One region of the Brucella pituitosa genome, then DNA from elsewhere that is predicted to be linked to it. Evidence: riboswitches for the same ligand, from Rfam matches in the RefSeq annotation. Region 1 holds a riboswitch; the other holds the start of a gene.

Region 1 (7,242 bases):
CCCGGCACATTCACATCGAAATGCATGTTGGTTTCGCCATAGCTGAAACGAACATCTTCAAAGCGGATATTTGCCAGATTGGTCTTAGGCGGCGGGATATTCATGAACGGGGCGTTTCCTTTCGGGCTGCGGCGCGATCTGCAATCATCATCAGACCAAGACATAGAAGACCGAGAATAAGCGCAAGGCCTGCTGCGTCGAATGTGCGATAGCTGCCCATACGCTGAAACAAAAGATAGGGCAGGGTCAGCAAGGCATCGCTGCCGAAAAGGGCGATTGTGCCCAAATCGCCGAGAGACAGCGCCATTGCAAAGGCAAAGGCCATTCCGAATGGCCTGCGGACCGACGGCCAATCGATAAGTCGCAGTCGATTAAAACCTTTGATGCCAAGCTGAGCGCAAAGCCTGTTGTGGCGCACGGCTGATGTATCCCATGCGGGTCTTAGCAACCGTACGGCAAATGGCATGGCCATAGCGGCATTCACGGTCACCACCATCAAGGGAGCCATTGCGAATGGGTCAGTGAAATGGCGCAGCAGAATGAACCATCCCGCTCCAAGTACGATAGGTGGCATCACCAATATGAGACTGGCGCCCGTGTCAAAGAGGTTGGCGAGCCGTATGTTCCGGGTCGCCTCGCGCGCGATAACAAGTGAGAGCGAGAGGATGACGGAAAGCAGGGCAGCAGAAAAGCCGAGCGCGATGCTGGTGGAGATTGCGCGCCATACGGTTCGTTCGCTCAACAATCGCACCAGATCTGCGGCAAGGCCCGAAATGACGACACCTGAAACAGGCAGCGCCACATAAAGAAAGCCGATCACAATCGCTATAATATTGAAAACACGTTCTCGCGTAGATGGTTTGCCATAACGTCTGGCTGTCGTTGCAAGCGTGAAGCCCTCTTCTGACGGACGCCCGGTCAGACGCAGTGCCAGCAGGATCATCAATGTCAGCGCGAGCTGTGCGAGCGTGAGTGCTACAGCACGTGCCGGATCAAAATCGAAATGCAGGCTTTGGTAGATTGCGACTTCAAGCGTTGTTGCGCGAGGGCCGCCGCCCAGTGTCAGTACGGTGGTGAAGCTGGTGACGCAGAGCATGAATATGAGGCCGGTCATGCCCGGCAAGTTACGCCGGATGGCAGGCCATTCGATGAGACGAAAGCGTGGCGTGCTGTGCATACCGAGTTGCGCTGAAAGTTTCCAGTAATCGGCGGGGATCGTTTCATACGCGGCAAGAATGAGCCGGACCGCCAGTGGCATGTTGAAAAACACATGCGCAATAAGAATGCCGGTGATGCCGTAAATATCGGGCGAGACCGGGTAGCCAGCCGATTGCGAAAGCTGCGCAATGAAACCATTGCGACCATAAATGCTGGTGATGCCAAGCACAGTCACAAGGGCGGGCAGCGCCAGCGGCAGAGCAAAGAGACGCAGAATGAAGCTGCGTCCCGGAAAGCTCGCTTCCGAGTAAAGCGCGCGCGCCACAGGAATTGCGAACAGCACGGATAGAAGGCTTGATGCTGCCGCTTGCAGGATCGTGAAACGGGCTACCCGCAGTAGGTAGCTATCGAAATAGACGTCAGTGCTGAAGCCACTGGCTTCCATCGCCAGAGCCAGCAGCGAGCCGCCGACCAGAACCGCCAGAAAGCCAAGCGCCAGTATGCCTGCGAGTGGTTTGATCGCAGGCATTTGTCTTGGATGGCCGATGGTCAGCGGTTTGCTCATTTGCTGGAGGCTGCAAGCCATTCATCAACCCAAGCTTTGCGGTTTTTCGCAACTTCATCGGCTGGGATCAGAAGTGTTTTTTCAGGCTTTGGCAGCTTGTCGAAAGCCGGAGCAAGTGGCTGTGAAGTCTTGCCTGCCGGATACATCCAGTTGGTTTCAGGGATCACATCCTGAAAACCGGGACCAGTCATGAAGGTAAGAAACTTCTGAGCCAGTGGGTTTTTCGCACCGGTTGTGGTCTGTGCAGCAAGTTCAATCTGAAGGTAATTGCCTTCCGGATAGGCCAGTGCCTTGTAGCGCTCGGTGTTTTCCGCAATCATGTGATAGGCAGGCGACGTTGTGTAAGAGAGCACCATCGGCGCTTCGCCCTTGGTGAAGAGACCATAGGCTTCCGACCAGCCCGGTGTAACCGTCAGGATGCGCTTTTGCAGTTTTTCCCAGGCTTCACCCGCCTGATCGCCATAGACCGATTTGATCCACAGCAGAATGCCAAGGCCGGGTGTTGATGTCCGCGGGTCCTGAATGACGATTTTCTGTGACGGATCACCTTCGATCAGTTCTTTCAGGCTTTGCGGCGGGTTGGGCAGTTTTTCGGAATCATAGACGATAGCGAAGTAGCCATAATCATAAGGCACGAAAGCATCGTCCTTGAAGTCACCCGGCACTTTGACATTGGACAGATCAATGCCACTTGGCGCGAAATAGCCGGTGGCATGTGCTTCTGTTGTCAGGTTCGTGTCGAGACCGAGCACGATGTCGGCTTTTGTATTACCGCCTTCGAGCTTCAGACGGTTGAGAAGGGCGACACCGTCAGCTGATGCAATCCATTCCAGTTCGCAATCGCATTCCTTCTCAAAATTTTCCTTCACCTTGGGACCTGGACCCCATTCGGAAACGAAACTGTCATAGGTGTAAATGGTGAGCTTATCTTTTGCCTGAGCGTGAGGCGCAAAGGCGAAAGCCGCAGAGAGCGATAAGGTGAGCAGAGATAAAAGCCGCATAACGGCAAGTCCTTTCTTTTATTTAAAGGATTGAGCGCCGTTATCGATAAATCGGGCAGCATCTAATCCCTCCGCCGGTACAAGCCGGATCAGGTTCAGCGGGTTAGCCGGAGTGCGGCTTCTCAGCCATTCAATGGTTGAATGGCACCCCGTTAGAGCGAGGTCGACAATAGTGCCTTGCAAACAGAAGGGCAAGAGATGGCGATGATCAAGATGCAGGCTTTCGAGGACAAATGCCACGTGTTATGAGCGACTTATGAGCACATTTGTTATTCTTCTCGGCGGCGATCTCGTCGTCACTGAACGTTTGAAACGGCAGATAGCTGGTGCACGGGTTCTTGCCGCGGACGGCGGTATGCGCCATGCGGAAGCCCTTGGTGTTGAGCCTGAGCTTTGGTTGGGAGACTTCGATTCGACCTCGGGAGCATTGAAAGAAAAATATGCGCATGTGCCGCAAAGAGCCTTCCCCGCTGCCAAGGATATGACGGACGGTGAACTTGCACTTGAGGAAGCCTTTGAACGCGGAGCGAAGAAGGTCATTCTCTGTGGTGCATTTGGTGGCTCGCGCACGGATCACACGCTTCTGCATCTGACGATGGCGACGGCGCAGGTGGCAAAAGGCAGAGACATTCTTCTGTCGAGCGGGGTTGAGGAAGCATGGCCATTGGTTGCGGGAGACCATGTTTATGATTTCCCGGATGGCACGTCATTTAGTGTTGTGAATTTCTGCACCGTTGAAGGGTTTTCAATCACAAATGCCGAGTGGCCGTTAGACAATGTGACCTTGCCGTTCGGGTCGTCATGGACGGTATCCAATATTGTACGTGGAACTCTTTGTGTTTCCGCACGTTCAGGCCTTGCGATACTTGTAGCGAACTTGAGTGAGGAGGCTCATTTTCAGGGCAGCTGCTAACCTTAAAAATTGAAACTGCTTGACGCTGACAGTCGAAACGTATTGTAAATGGATCAAGCGGGTATGATCTGCTTTACGCCGAAATTGGGGACGCAAAGTCGGTGTTGGTGTAACTCTAGTAGGAGATTGTTTCATGAAATCACGTCTTTCCATGATTGCAATCGTCGGTGCGCTTGCGTTCTCAACGGCAGCATGCACGACGGCTGAACAGCGTACCGCTGGTTATGGTGTTGGTGGTGCTGCTCTTGGTGCGCTCGCTGGTGGCGCAATTGGTGGTAACGGTCGCGGTGCTCTGACCGGCGCTGCCATTGGTGCTGTCGGTGGTACGCTTCTCGGTGCTGCGACAACCCGTAACAATGTTCAGTATTGCCGTTACCGCGATAATTACGGCCGCGTTTACGAAGCGCCTTGTAACTAAGACGCTATCGACCGTTTAGCGGTATCAAAGTTTAAAGAACAGGCCGGGGAAACCCGGCCTGTTCGTTTTTTGACGGTTCCATTTGACAGAATGACTTTTGTCCCCGACAAGCAGGGCGGAATTTTCAACCGCTTTTTTCAAAGAGAACCATGGCACCTCCGCTTCTTCGCCTCGACCAGATCAAGCTTACCTTTGGCGGAACACCGCTTCTGGAGGAAGCTGCCCTTTCTGTGAGTGAGGGCGACCGCATTGCGCTGGTCGGCCGAAACGGTTCAGGCAAGTCTACTTTGCTGAAAATCGCGGCCAGCATGGTCGAGCCGACCTCGGGCGAAGTCTTCAAGCATCCAGGCGCGACGGTTCGTTATCTGCCGCAGGTGCCGGACCTTGATGGGTTTGCCAATGTGCGCGCTTATGTTGAAGCTGGTCTTGGACCGGCGGACGATCCGCATCGTGTAACCTACCTTCTTGAGCATCTGGGGCTGACCGGCGAAGAAAAGCCGGATCATCTGTCTGGTGGTGAAGCGCGCCGTGCGGCTCTTGCACGCGTGATCGCGCCACAGCCTGACGTGCTGTTGCTTGATGAACCGACGAACCATCTCGATCTTAACACCATCGAATGGCTGGAAGACGAGCTGCGTCAGATTCGTTCGGCCATCGTGCTGATCTCGCATGACCGCCGTTTTCTCGAAAATGTCAGCCGTTCGACGGTGTGGCTTGATCGCGGTATTACGCGTCGTATCGATCAGGGCTTTGGGCATTTTGAAGAATGGCGCGACAAGGTTCTTGAAGAAGAAGAGCGCGATCATCACAAGCTTGGCCGTCAGATTGCGCGCGAAGAGCATTGGCTGCGCTATGGCGTAACAGCACGTCGCAAGCGCAATATGCGCCGTCTTGGCGAGTTGCACTCGATGCGCTCGGAGTTTCGTAATCATCGCAAGGCGCAAGGCACTGCTGTTCTTGCAGCAAGCGATTCCAAGGAATCCGGCAAGCTTGTCATTGAAGCGAAAAAGCTCAACAAAGCTTATGATGAGCGCGTACTGGTCCGAGATTTTTCGACTCGTGTTCAACGCGGTGACCGGATCGGGCTTGTTGGTCCTAACGGGGCAGGCAAGACCACACTTTTGTCAATGCTTACTGGCAAGCTTCAGCCCGATTCAGGCACTTTGCGCCTTGGTGTCAATCTCGAAATGGCCGAGCTTGATCAGAAGCGTGAAAGCCTCAATCTGGATGATACGCTGGCGCATTATCTGACCGATGGTCGCGGCGAAAGCCTCATCGTCAATGGTGAGCAGCGCCATGTCGTTTCTTACATGAAGGACTTTCTTTTCCAGCCTGAACAGATACGCACGCCGATCCGAGAACTGTCAGGTGGTGAAAGAGCGCGTCTCATGCTGGCGCGTGTTCTGGCAAGACCGGCCAATCTGCTGATCCTTGATGAGCCGACCAACGATCTTGATATGGAAACGCTCGATCTTTTGCAGGAACTGGTTGCAGGCTTTCCGGGCACAGTCATTCTCGTCAGCCATGATCGTGATTTTCTTGATCGTACCGTGACCTCTGTGATTGCGCCAGAAGGTGATGGTAACTGGCTCGAATATGCCGGCGGCTATGCCGATATGATGGCTCAACGCAAAGAGCAGGCCTTGGCACGACGCAATGTGAAGGCAGCTGCCGCACGCGCCGACGACAAGGCTGACGACAAGGCTGGCGACAAGGGCAATGAGGCTGTGCAGCCCAAGCGCGAGGAAAAGCGCAAGCTTTCCTACAAGCAGAAATTTGCACTTGAAAGTCTGCCCGGCAAAATGGATGTGCTGGCTAAGGAAATCACTGTGCTGGAAGGGAAGCTGGCCGATCCGCAGCTTTACGCCAAAGACCCGACGCTTTTTGCCAAGACCGCCGATCTTCTCGAAAAAAAGCGTTCTGAACATTCAGCCATGGAAGAAGAATGGCTGGAACTTGAAATGTTGAGAGAAGAGATCGAGGGATAATTTCTTATCCCTCGACGACAGATCCTAGGCACTTGCCTTGTTGAGCAGCGCGATAGCTTCTGCATCCAGTTTGATCTGTGTTGCATCGATCAGTTCACCAAGCTGAGCAGAACGCGTTGCGCTGGCTATGGGGGCCGTGATCGCCGGATGAGCGATCAGCCAGGCAATCGCAATCTGTGCAGGGGTGGCATCATTTGCGCGGGCCACCTGGTCGAGCGCCGCAATGATACGCGACCCACGATCGGTGAGGTATTTTTCGACGGCCGCGCCGCGCGCACTCTGTCCAAGATCATCCTTTGAACGGTATTTACCCGTCAGGAAGCCGGATGCGAGCGAGTAATAGGGAATGACGCCCAGCTCATTATCGCGGCAGATGGCTTCAAGCCCGCTTTCAAAATCAGAACGATCATAGAGATTGTAAAGCGGCTGCAACGTTTCATAGCGTGGCAGATTGTGTTTGCTCGACGTATCAAGCGCCTCAGCAAGACGTTGCGGCGTGAGGTTGGATGCGCCGATAGCGCGCACCTTGCCCGCTGCGATGAGCTCTTTATAGGTTCCCAGTACATCCTCGAAGGGTGTTTCCGGATCATCCCAGTGGGACTGATAAAGATCGATATAGTCGGTTTGCAGCCGCTTGAGGGAGGCGTCGACGGCTTTGCGGATATAGCTGGGAGAAAGGCCTTTTTCGTCCGGCCCCATTTCTGAGCCGACCTTGGTAGCGATAACGACTTTATGGCGCAGGCCGCGGGATTTCAGCCAGTTTCCGATAATGGTTTCGGATTCTCCGCCAACATTGCCGGTCGCCCATGCGGAATAGACATCCGCTGTGTCGATGAAATTAAGTCCTGCGTCGACAAAACGGTCGAGAAGCGAAAATGACGTTGCTTCGTCGACCGTCCATCCAAATACGTTGCCGCCAAAACAAAGCGGCGAAACCTCGAGTTCAGTACGTCCGAGCTTTCTAAACTCCATGGACCCTATCCCCTTCCTGAGCATACGGTTCCTCACGGACCCGCAGGGTTACGATTTCAGGAAGAGAGTTGGGCCCTTAAAGTCAGCCCATGCCCAATGCATCCATATAAAGCTGGAGCATGGCTTCTTCTTCCTGACGTTCATGGTCTTCTTTTTTACGCAGACGAATAATGGTCCTTACGACCTTGCTGTCAAACCCCGAACCCTTCAATTCCGCGTAAACTTCC
Region 2 (7,242 bases), 700 kb from region 1:
CAGCCCCTGTTGTGAGGAGCGATATTACGAGTTGCACAATAAATAACCCTTCCCACCGTTGGAAGGTCAAGCCTTAATATGGAATGATTTTCAGACTGCCATTTCGTTCTGTGGCTGCATCGTCGCGAGGATCGATCCGCAACGGGTCTGGATGAATTCCAGCACGTCGGCTGCAGGCATCGGGCGTCCCATGAGGAAGCCCTGCACTTCACCGAAATTCTGTTTACGCAGACATTCAAGCTGTTGTGTTGTTTCAACCCCTTCGGCGGTTGTGACAATCTTGAAGCCCGCTCCAAGCGTTGCGACAGCCTGAATAATCGCCAGATCACGGCTATCAATTTCAATGCCGGAAACGAAGCTCCGGTCAACCTTGATCTTGTCAAAAGGAAAAGAACGCAGATAGCTCAGAGATGAATAACCGGTGCCAAAATCATCCATGGCAATGCGTACACCCAATCGGCGTAACTCGAACAGCAGCTCAGTATTGTGCTTGCTGTTTTGCAGAAAGACCGATTCCGTAATTTCCAGCTCGAGACGATCCGGTGAAAGCCGCGCTGTAAGCAATGCGTCCTTCACGGAATCAAGCAGCGTGCATTGATTGAACTGGACCGGAGAAAGATTGACCGAGACCTTGATGTCGTCGGGCCATGAAGCTGCCTCCCGACATGCCTCGCCAAGAACCCAATCACCGATGGGGCCGATTAGTCCTGCCTCTTCGGCAATCGGAATAAATTCAACCGGGGAGACCATGCCCAATACGGGATGATACCAACGTAGCAAGGCTTCAAAACCGGATATACGTCCGGTTTCAAGATTGAATATCGGCTGATAATGCAACTCGAACTGCTGCGCTGCCAAAGCCAGCCGCAAGTCGGTCGTCATGGCATGACGTTTCTCAACGGCAAGGCGCAGGGAATGCTGATAAAAGCAGAAGGTCCGTCTGCCATCTGCCTTGGCCGCATAAAGTGCAAGATCGACATTCCGCATCAACACATCGGGATCGTCACCATGCATAGGCGCCTGCGCAATACCGATGCTACATGTCACAAATTCCGAGATATCGCCCAGATCGAATGGATCCTGAAATGCCGAAAGGAGACGGTCGGCAAACATGGCAATCTGTTCAACCGTATCGCAGTGATAAATGATGGCGAATTCATCGCCTCCAAGCCGCGCGATAAACTGATCACTGATGATATTCTTGAGACGAACCGCAACCTGTTGGAGAAGCAGATCGCCAATCTGGTGACCTCTGCTGTCGTTGATGGTCTTGAAATGATCAATGTCGAGATAAAACAGCGCGAATGCAGGAGCGCGGTCTCTCTTTTTCAACACCCCGGCCATATGCTGCGAGAAATAGGCACGGTTAGGCAAATCCGTCAGACTGTCATGCATGGCAACATGGGCCATGCGTTCCTCAATCTGCCGCTGCTCTGTTGTATCCTCTATCAATCCAATGAGATAACGCGGCTGATCGCCCTCTATCGGAGGGATCGAGCGTTTTATAATCCGCATCCGGCGCGGCTTACCATCCGCGCAACGGATATCGCGTTCAACCGTCAATACATTGCCGCGGCGCATGGCCCGACGATCCTGCTGGGTCAGAAGCTTTGCTTCCTCAATCGGAAAGATTTCTGCGTCAATCGAACCGATAACTCGATCAATATCGTGCCCGCTGATGCTGGACGCCGCCTGATTGTAGAGGAGGTAACGCCCCTGATCCTTCATGTCCTTGACGAACACGCCAAGCGGCAAATTATTGATGAGACTGTCGAGCAGGGACTGCACATGATTTGCCTGCCGGTTAGCTTCTTCCAGCTCGGTAATATCCTGCACAATTGCCAGGATCGCCTGCTTTCCATCAAAAATAACCTGACGCCCGTAAGTCAGAACATCGATGGTCTGGCCGTTGGCTTTCAAATGCTGCCAGCGCTCGGGGCGTTCCAGATCACTCCTGTCGCGCACTGCGGCAAACATTCTGTCACGTTCGGTCTGTGGGCGGATGTCCAGCACCGTCATGCCGGGTATTTCGTCAACGGAATAACCATAGAGCCCATGGGCCGCTTCATTCATGACAATGAAATGCAGCGTTTCAGGATCATAGACCCACATCGGCGTCGGATGGGTTGTAAAAAGAACGCGGAAATCTTCTTCGGAGGTGCGCGTCATGGCACCATCCGAGCGAGCCTGACCGGCTTCCCGCTTCCTCATCATTGTCCCCTCATCAGACTAATCCTGACTGGATGTTCTCTGTTCTCGTGTCTGGAGAATCAGACCAAACTGTCTGTAGCAGGACGAAACAATCCCGTGGATAGCTTACTGCGTATAATTTTAACAAATTATATACAAATTATAGGAATCGCTAAATTAGCACCTGTGATTTTGAATTTTTGAGAGCTTTGCTCTGTCTCTTGACCGGCCTGCCGTTCCGGCCTATGCCTTAAAGCGCAAAATTCGTTGGGGTGCCTTCGAAGCAATATCAGGAAAAGTGCTTAGCGGTTTTCCGTCCGATATTGCGACACAAAAGGCTGAGAGACGCTGATCGCGTTAACCCATTGAACCTGATCCGGGTAATACCTGCGTAGGGAACGGAGTTTGACGCGTCGCGACCGAGGGAGTTCCCTCATCGGAGTTCAAGCTCCAAACAGGTTCATGACGTCTCATTTTTCCGTTCGGAATGAGAGACGTCATGATGGACCAAAAAAACAGTTTCTCCCGAACTACACCAAACAGCAGTGCGGCATCCGTGCCCATATGCGTGACTATTGCGGGCTCTGACAGCAGCGGAGGCGCGGGCATTCAGGCCGATCTGAAAACATTCTCGGCACTCGGCGTCTATGGCGCCAGCGTCATTGCCGCCGTCACGGTGCAGAATACACGTGCTGTAACAGCGGTGCATGATGTGCCACCGGAAATTGTCGCCGGACAAATCGATGCGGTTTTCAGCGATCTCAATGTCGCTGCGGTCAAGATTGGCATGGTCTCGGTTCCCCGGACCATTCAGGCAATTGCGCGAGGCCTCGAGCATTTTTCCGGCCCTATCGTTCTTGATCCGGTGATGATCGCCAAATCAGGTGATCGCTTGTTGAGTGAAGATGCTATTTCGATCCTGCGCGAAAAGCTGATCCCGCTTGCAGCCATTTTAACCCCCAACAGACCGGAAGCTGCCTGCCTTCTCGATGGACCAATGGCAAGCAATGAAGACGAGGCAGAGGAACAGGGCCGTGCTTTGCTAAAGCTTGGCGCCAAAGCCGTCTTGATGAAAGGCGGACATGCGGAAGGCGCAATCTGTACGGACCTTTTGATCCGCAGTGACCAGCCAACGATCCGGCTTGAAGCACCGCGCATCTACACGCAAAACACGCATGGAACGGGTTGTACACTATCTTCCGCAATTACAGCCGGACTTGGTAAGTATCTCCCTCTTGAGCAAGCACTCCGCGAGGCCCACGCCTATCTGCAAGGGGCGATCCAGAACGCAGACAAGCTTAAAGTCGGCAGCGGGCATGGTCCTGTGCATCACTTCCATAATTTGTGGGAGACAGTCTGATGCGTGTCTCCATCATTGGCGCAGGTGTTGCTGGCCTTGCCTGCGCTACAGAATTCAGCGATCAGGGACATGCAGTCACTATCATTGCCAAAAGCACTGAGATCGGTTCCGACAGCTGCTCCTGGTTTGCCGGTGGAATGCTCGCCCCATGGTGCGAAGGCGAAAGTGCGGAAGAACCAGTCGTGCGGCTTGGGAAGCAAGCAATTGACTGGTGGGAACGGCATGTTTCAACCGTCCACCGCAAGGGAACGCTCGTCATATCCCACACACGCGATGCAACCGAACTTCGCCGCTTTGCCCGTCGGACGGAGGCCTTTGATACCATTGATCAGGAACAGATCGAGGCGCTGGAACCGGACCTCGCAGGCCGTTTCCGGCAGGGGCTCTTCTTTGCTGAAGAAGGCCACCTCAACCCACGCAACACGCTGATTGAACTTGCCGAGAATCTTCAGAAAAAAGGCGTGGTATTTCATATGGGACAGGATGCGAAAGACGTAAAGATCGACACCGATATCACCGTCGATGCGCGTGGTCTTGCGGCGCGTGATCAGTTGCAGGATCTGCGCGGCGTGAAGGGCGAAATGCTTATTGTTCGCTCCCGCGACATCAATCTTTCGCGCCCTGTGCGCCTACTGCATCCACGCATTCCGCTTTATATCGTGCCGCGTGGCGACGGCATCCACATGATCGGCGCAACCATGATCGAAAGCGATGAGCGGGGCGGCATCAGCATCCGCTCGACGCTGGAAATGCTGAGCGCCGCCTATGCGCTGCATCCGGCATTTGGCGAGGCGGAAATTCTGGAAACCGGTGTCGATGCCCGCCCGGCCTTCCCCAACAATCTGCCGCGTGTGCGCAAACGTGGCCAAACCATCTATGTCAATGGGCTTTATCGGCACGGCTTTCTGCTCTCGCCTGCGGTCGCACGCATGGCGGTTGCGGCTGCAACTGAAGCCGAACATAGGCCTGAATTTTTAGAGGAACTGGCATGACCATCGTTTTAAACGGCGCGGTCTTTGAAACCACGAGCACCAATCTTTCAGCCCTGCTTGCAGAAATCGAACTTGATGAAGCGGTGGTGGCAACCGCGCTCAATGGCGAATTCATCCCAGGCGACGAACGCGAAGCCACCCTGATCGGTGAAGGCGACCGCATCGAAGTGCTCGCACCCATGCAGGGAGGCTAGGATGCTGGAATTTTACGGAAAAACATTTGAAAGCCGCCTGCTATTGGGAACGGCACAATATCCATCCCCCTCTATTCTTGCTGACAGCGTTCGCTCGTCAAAGACTGAAATCGTGACGGTTTCGCTTCGGCGCGAGAGCGGCAACATGCGTGCGGGTCAGGATTTCTGGACGCTCATCAAAGATTTGGGTGTTTCGGTTTTGCCCAATACTGCCGGGTGCCATACCGCACGCGAAGCTGTGACCACGGCAAAAATGGCGCGTGACGTTTTCGGCACCAACTGGATCAAGCTTGAAGTCATCGGCGATCACGACACGTTGCAGCCCGATCCTTTCGGGCTGGTCGAAGCAGCACGAATTCTCTGCGATGAAGGCTTTGAGGTCTTTCCCTATATGAATGACGATCTTGTAGTTGCGGAAAAGCTGCTCGAAGCAGGCTGCAAGGTGTTGATGCCATGGGGCGCACCGATTGGTTCAGGTCGCGGCCTCAACAATCCTTATGCGCTTAAAACCATGCGCGCGCATTTCCCCGATATTCCACTGGTCGTGGATGCCGGTATTGGCGTGCCATCGCACGCTGCAACCGCAATGGAACTTGGCTTTGATGCCGTGCTGATCAACACCGCCGTTGCCAAAGCGGGCGATCCTTGCGCTATCGCCCGCGCTTTTGCGCTCGCTGTTGAAGCTGGTCGTATCGCCTATGAAGCCGATCCGATTGAGGCCCGCGACATGGCAGCCCCCTCCACTCCCCTCATCGGAAAGGCGTTTTTGTAATGCTCCTCGATCCGTTCTACCCGATCTTTGACAGCGCCAGTTGGTGTGAGCGCATGGTACCGCTTGGCATCAAACTCGTGCAGCTGCGCATCAAGGATAAGAACGACACGCAACTGCGCGCAGAAATCCGCGCAGCACGCGAAATTTGCGCGCAATATGATTGCCAGCTCATCGTCAATGACTACTGGAAACTGGCTATTGAGGAAGGCTGCGACTTCATACATCTCGGTCAGGAAGACCTTGATGACGCCGATCTCGATGCTATCCGTGCGGGCGGCTTGAAGCTCGGTGTATCCAGCCATGATGAGGCGGAGCTTGATCGCGCATTAGCGCTAAAGCCAGCCTATATCGCGCTCGGTCCGGTCTATCCCACCATTCTCAAAAAGATGAAATGGCATGAACAAGGACTGGACCGCGTCAGTCAATGGAAAGCCAAACTTGGCGATATTCCGCTTGTTGGCATTGGCGGTATGAATGTGGAGCGCGCGCCGGGCGTCTTTAAAGCCGGAGCTGACATAATTTCAGTCGTCACTGACATCACTCTCAACCCCGATCCCGAAGCCCGAGTACGGCAATGGATCGAAGTTACTCGACCTTACGTAAAACAGACCCAAACGGTTTAACCGGAGGAATTATGAAAAAACTAGCTCTTGCTGCGCTTTTCAGCGCCACGGCTTCGTTTGCCCTGATGTCAGCTCAGGCAGCTCACGCGAACGATAAATTCAAACTCATACTCGACTGGTATGTGAACCCGGATCATGGGCCGATCATCGTGGCCGACAAACTCGGTTACTTCAAGGATGCGGGTCTTGATGTGGAAATCATCGCCCCTGCGGATGCATCCGTACCACCCAAAATGGTTGCGGCTGGACAGGCTGATCTGGCAATCTCCTATCAGCAGCAGGTGCATCTCGATGTTCATGCCGATATTCCCCTGATCCGCGTCGGCACTCTGGTCGATTCTCCACTCAATTGCCTGATGGTGCGTGACGATGGTTCGGTCAATTCAATTCCCGACCTCAAAGGCAAGAAGATCGGCTTCTCGGTCGCTGGTGTTGAAGAAACGGTGCTTGGCACCATTCTCAAAAAGCACGATATTCAGTTGTCCGATGTTGAACTCATCAATGTGAATTTCTCGCTCGCGCCATCGCTGATGTCGAAGCAGGTTGATGCCGTGATGGGTGCCTATCGCAATGTTGAACTCAACCAGATGGCGGTTGAAGGGGTCGCGGGCAAATGCTTCTTCGTCGAGGAAGAAGGCGTGCCGGTCTATGACGAGCTGGTTTATGTCGCCAATTCCAACAAGCTTGATGCGAGCGAAAAAGAGCGGATTTCGCGCTTCCTCGCAGCCACCGAAAAGGCCGCGCAATATATCGTCAATCATCCAGAGCAAAGCTACGACCTGTTTGCGTCTTACAGTTCTGAACTCAAAGACGAGCTGAACCAGCGCGCGTGGAAAGACACGGTTGCGCGTTTCTCGCGCTCGCCTGCAAGCCTCGATTATGGACGCTGGAGCCGCTACGAGGCCTATCTCAAGGAAAATGGTCTTGTGCCTTCGATCCTGCCTGTCGAAAAATTAGCCATTGATGTGAATGCAGAAGGTGACAAACCATGAGTGCCACGCTTTATTCATCCGAACTGTTCACCCGCCTGCGTGCTGCAACACTTGATGACTGGACGCCCTATATTGATCATGAATTCGTGCGCGGATTAGGCGATGGCACATTGCCGAAA

The links. A riboswitch is a leader RNA that binds a small molecule or an ion and turns the genes downstream of it on or off. The one in region 1 is predicted to bind thiamine pyrophosphate.
Positions count from the first base shown of each region.
Region 2: another riboswitch for thiamine pyrophosphate. It lies ahead of thiD (bifunctional hydroxymethylpyrimidine kinase/phosphomethylpyrimidine kinase); the one in region 1 lies ahead of thiB (thiamine ABC transporter substrate binding subunit).

Region 1 covers NZ_OZ264092.1:1,045,955-1,053,196, reverse strand. The annotation lists gene thiQ (thiamine ABC transporter ATP-binding protein) at 1-104, opposite strand, end outside; gene thiP (thiamine/thiamine pyrophosphate ABC transporter permease ThiP) at 101-1,744, opposite strand; gene thiB (thiamine ABC transporter substrate binding subunit) at 1,720-2,724, opposite strand; TPP riboswitch at 2,774-2,886, opposite strand; gene ACSME1_RS05105 (thiamine diphosphokinase) at 2,981-3,637, shown strand; gene ACSME1_RS05100 (glycine zipper domain-containing protein) at 3,771-4,055, shown strand; gene ACSME1_RS05095 (ABC-F family ATP-binding cassette domain-containing protein) at 4,205-6,043, shown strand; gene ACSME1_RS05090 (aldo/keto reductase) at 6,068-7,015, opposite strand; gene ACSME1_RS05085 (DUF2312 domain-containing protein) at 7,098-7,242, opposite strand, start outside.
Region 2 covers NZ_OZ264092.1:1,741,005-1,748,246, reverse strand. The annotation lists gene ACSME1_RS08370 (putative bifunctional diguanylate cyclase/phosphodiesterase) at 91-2,211, opposite strand; TPP riboswitch at 2,449-2,605, shown strand; gene thiD (bifunctional hydroxymethylpyrimidine kinase/phosphomethylpyrimidine kinase) at 2,693-3,550, shown strand; gene thiO (glycine oxidase ThiO) at 3,550-4,542, shown strand; gene thiS (sulfur carrier protein ThiS) at 4,539-4,736, shown strand; gene ACSME1_RS08350 (thiazole synthase) at 4,738-5,508, shown strand; gene ACSME1_RS08345 (thiamine phosphate synthase) at 5,508-6,131, shown strand; gene ACSME1_RS08340 (ABC transporter substrate-binding protein) at 6,143-7,123, shown strand; gene tenA (thiaminase II) at 7,120-7,242, shown strand, end outside.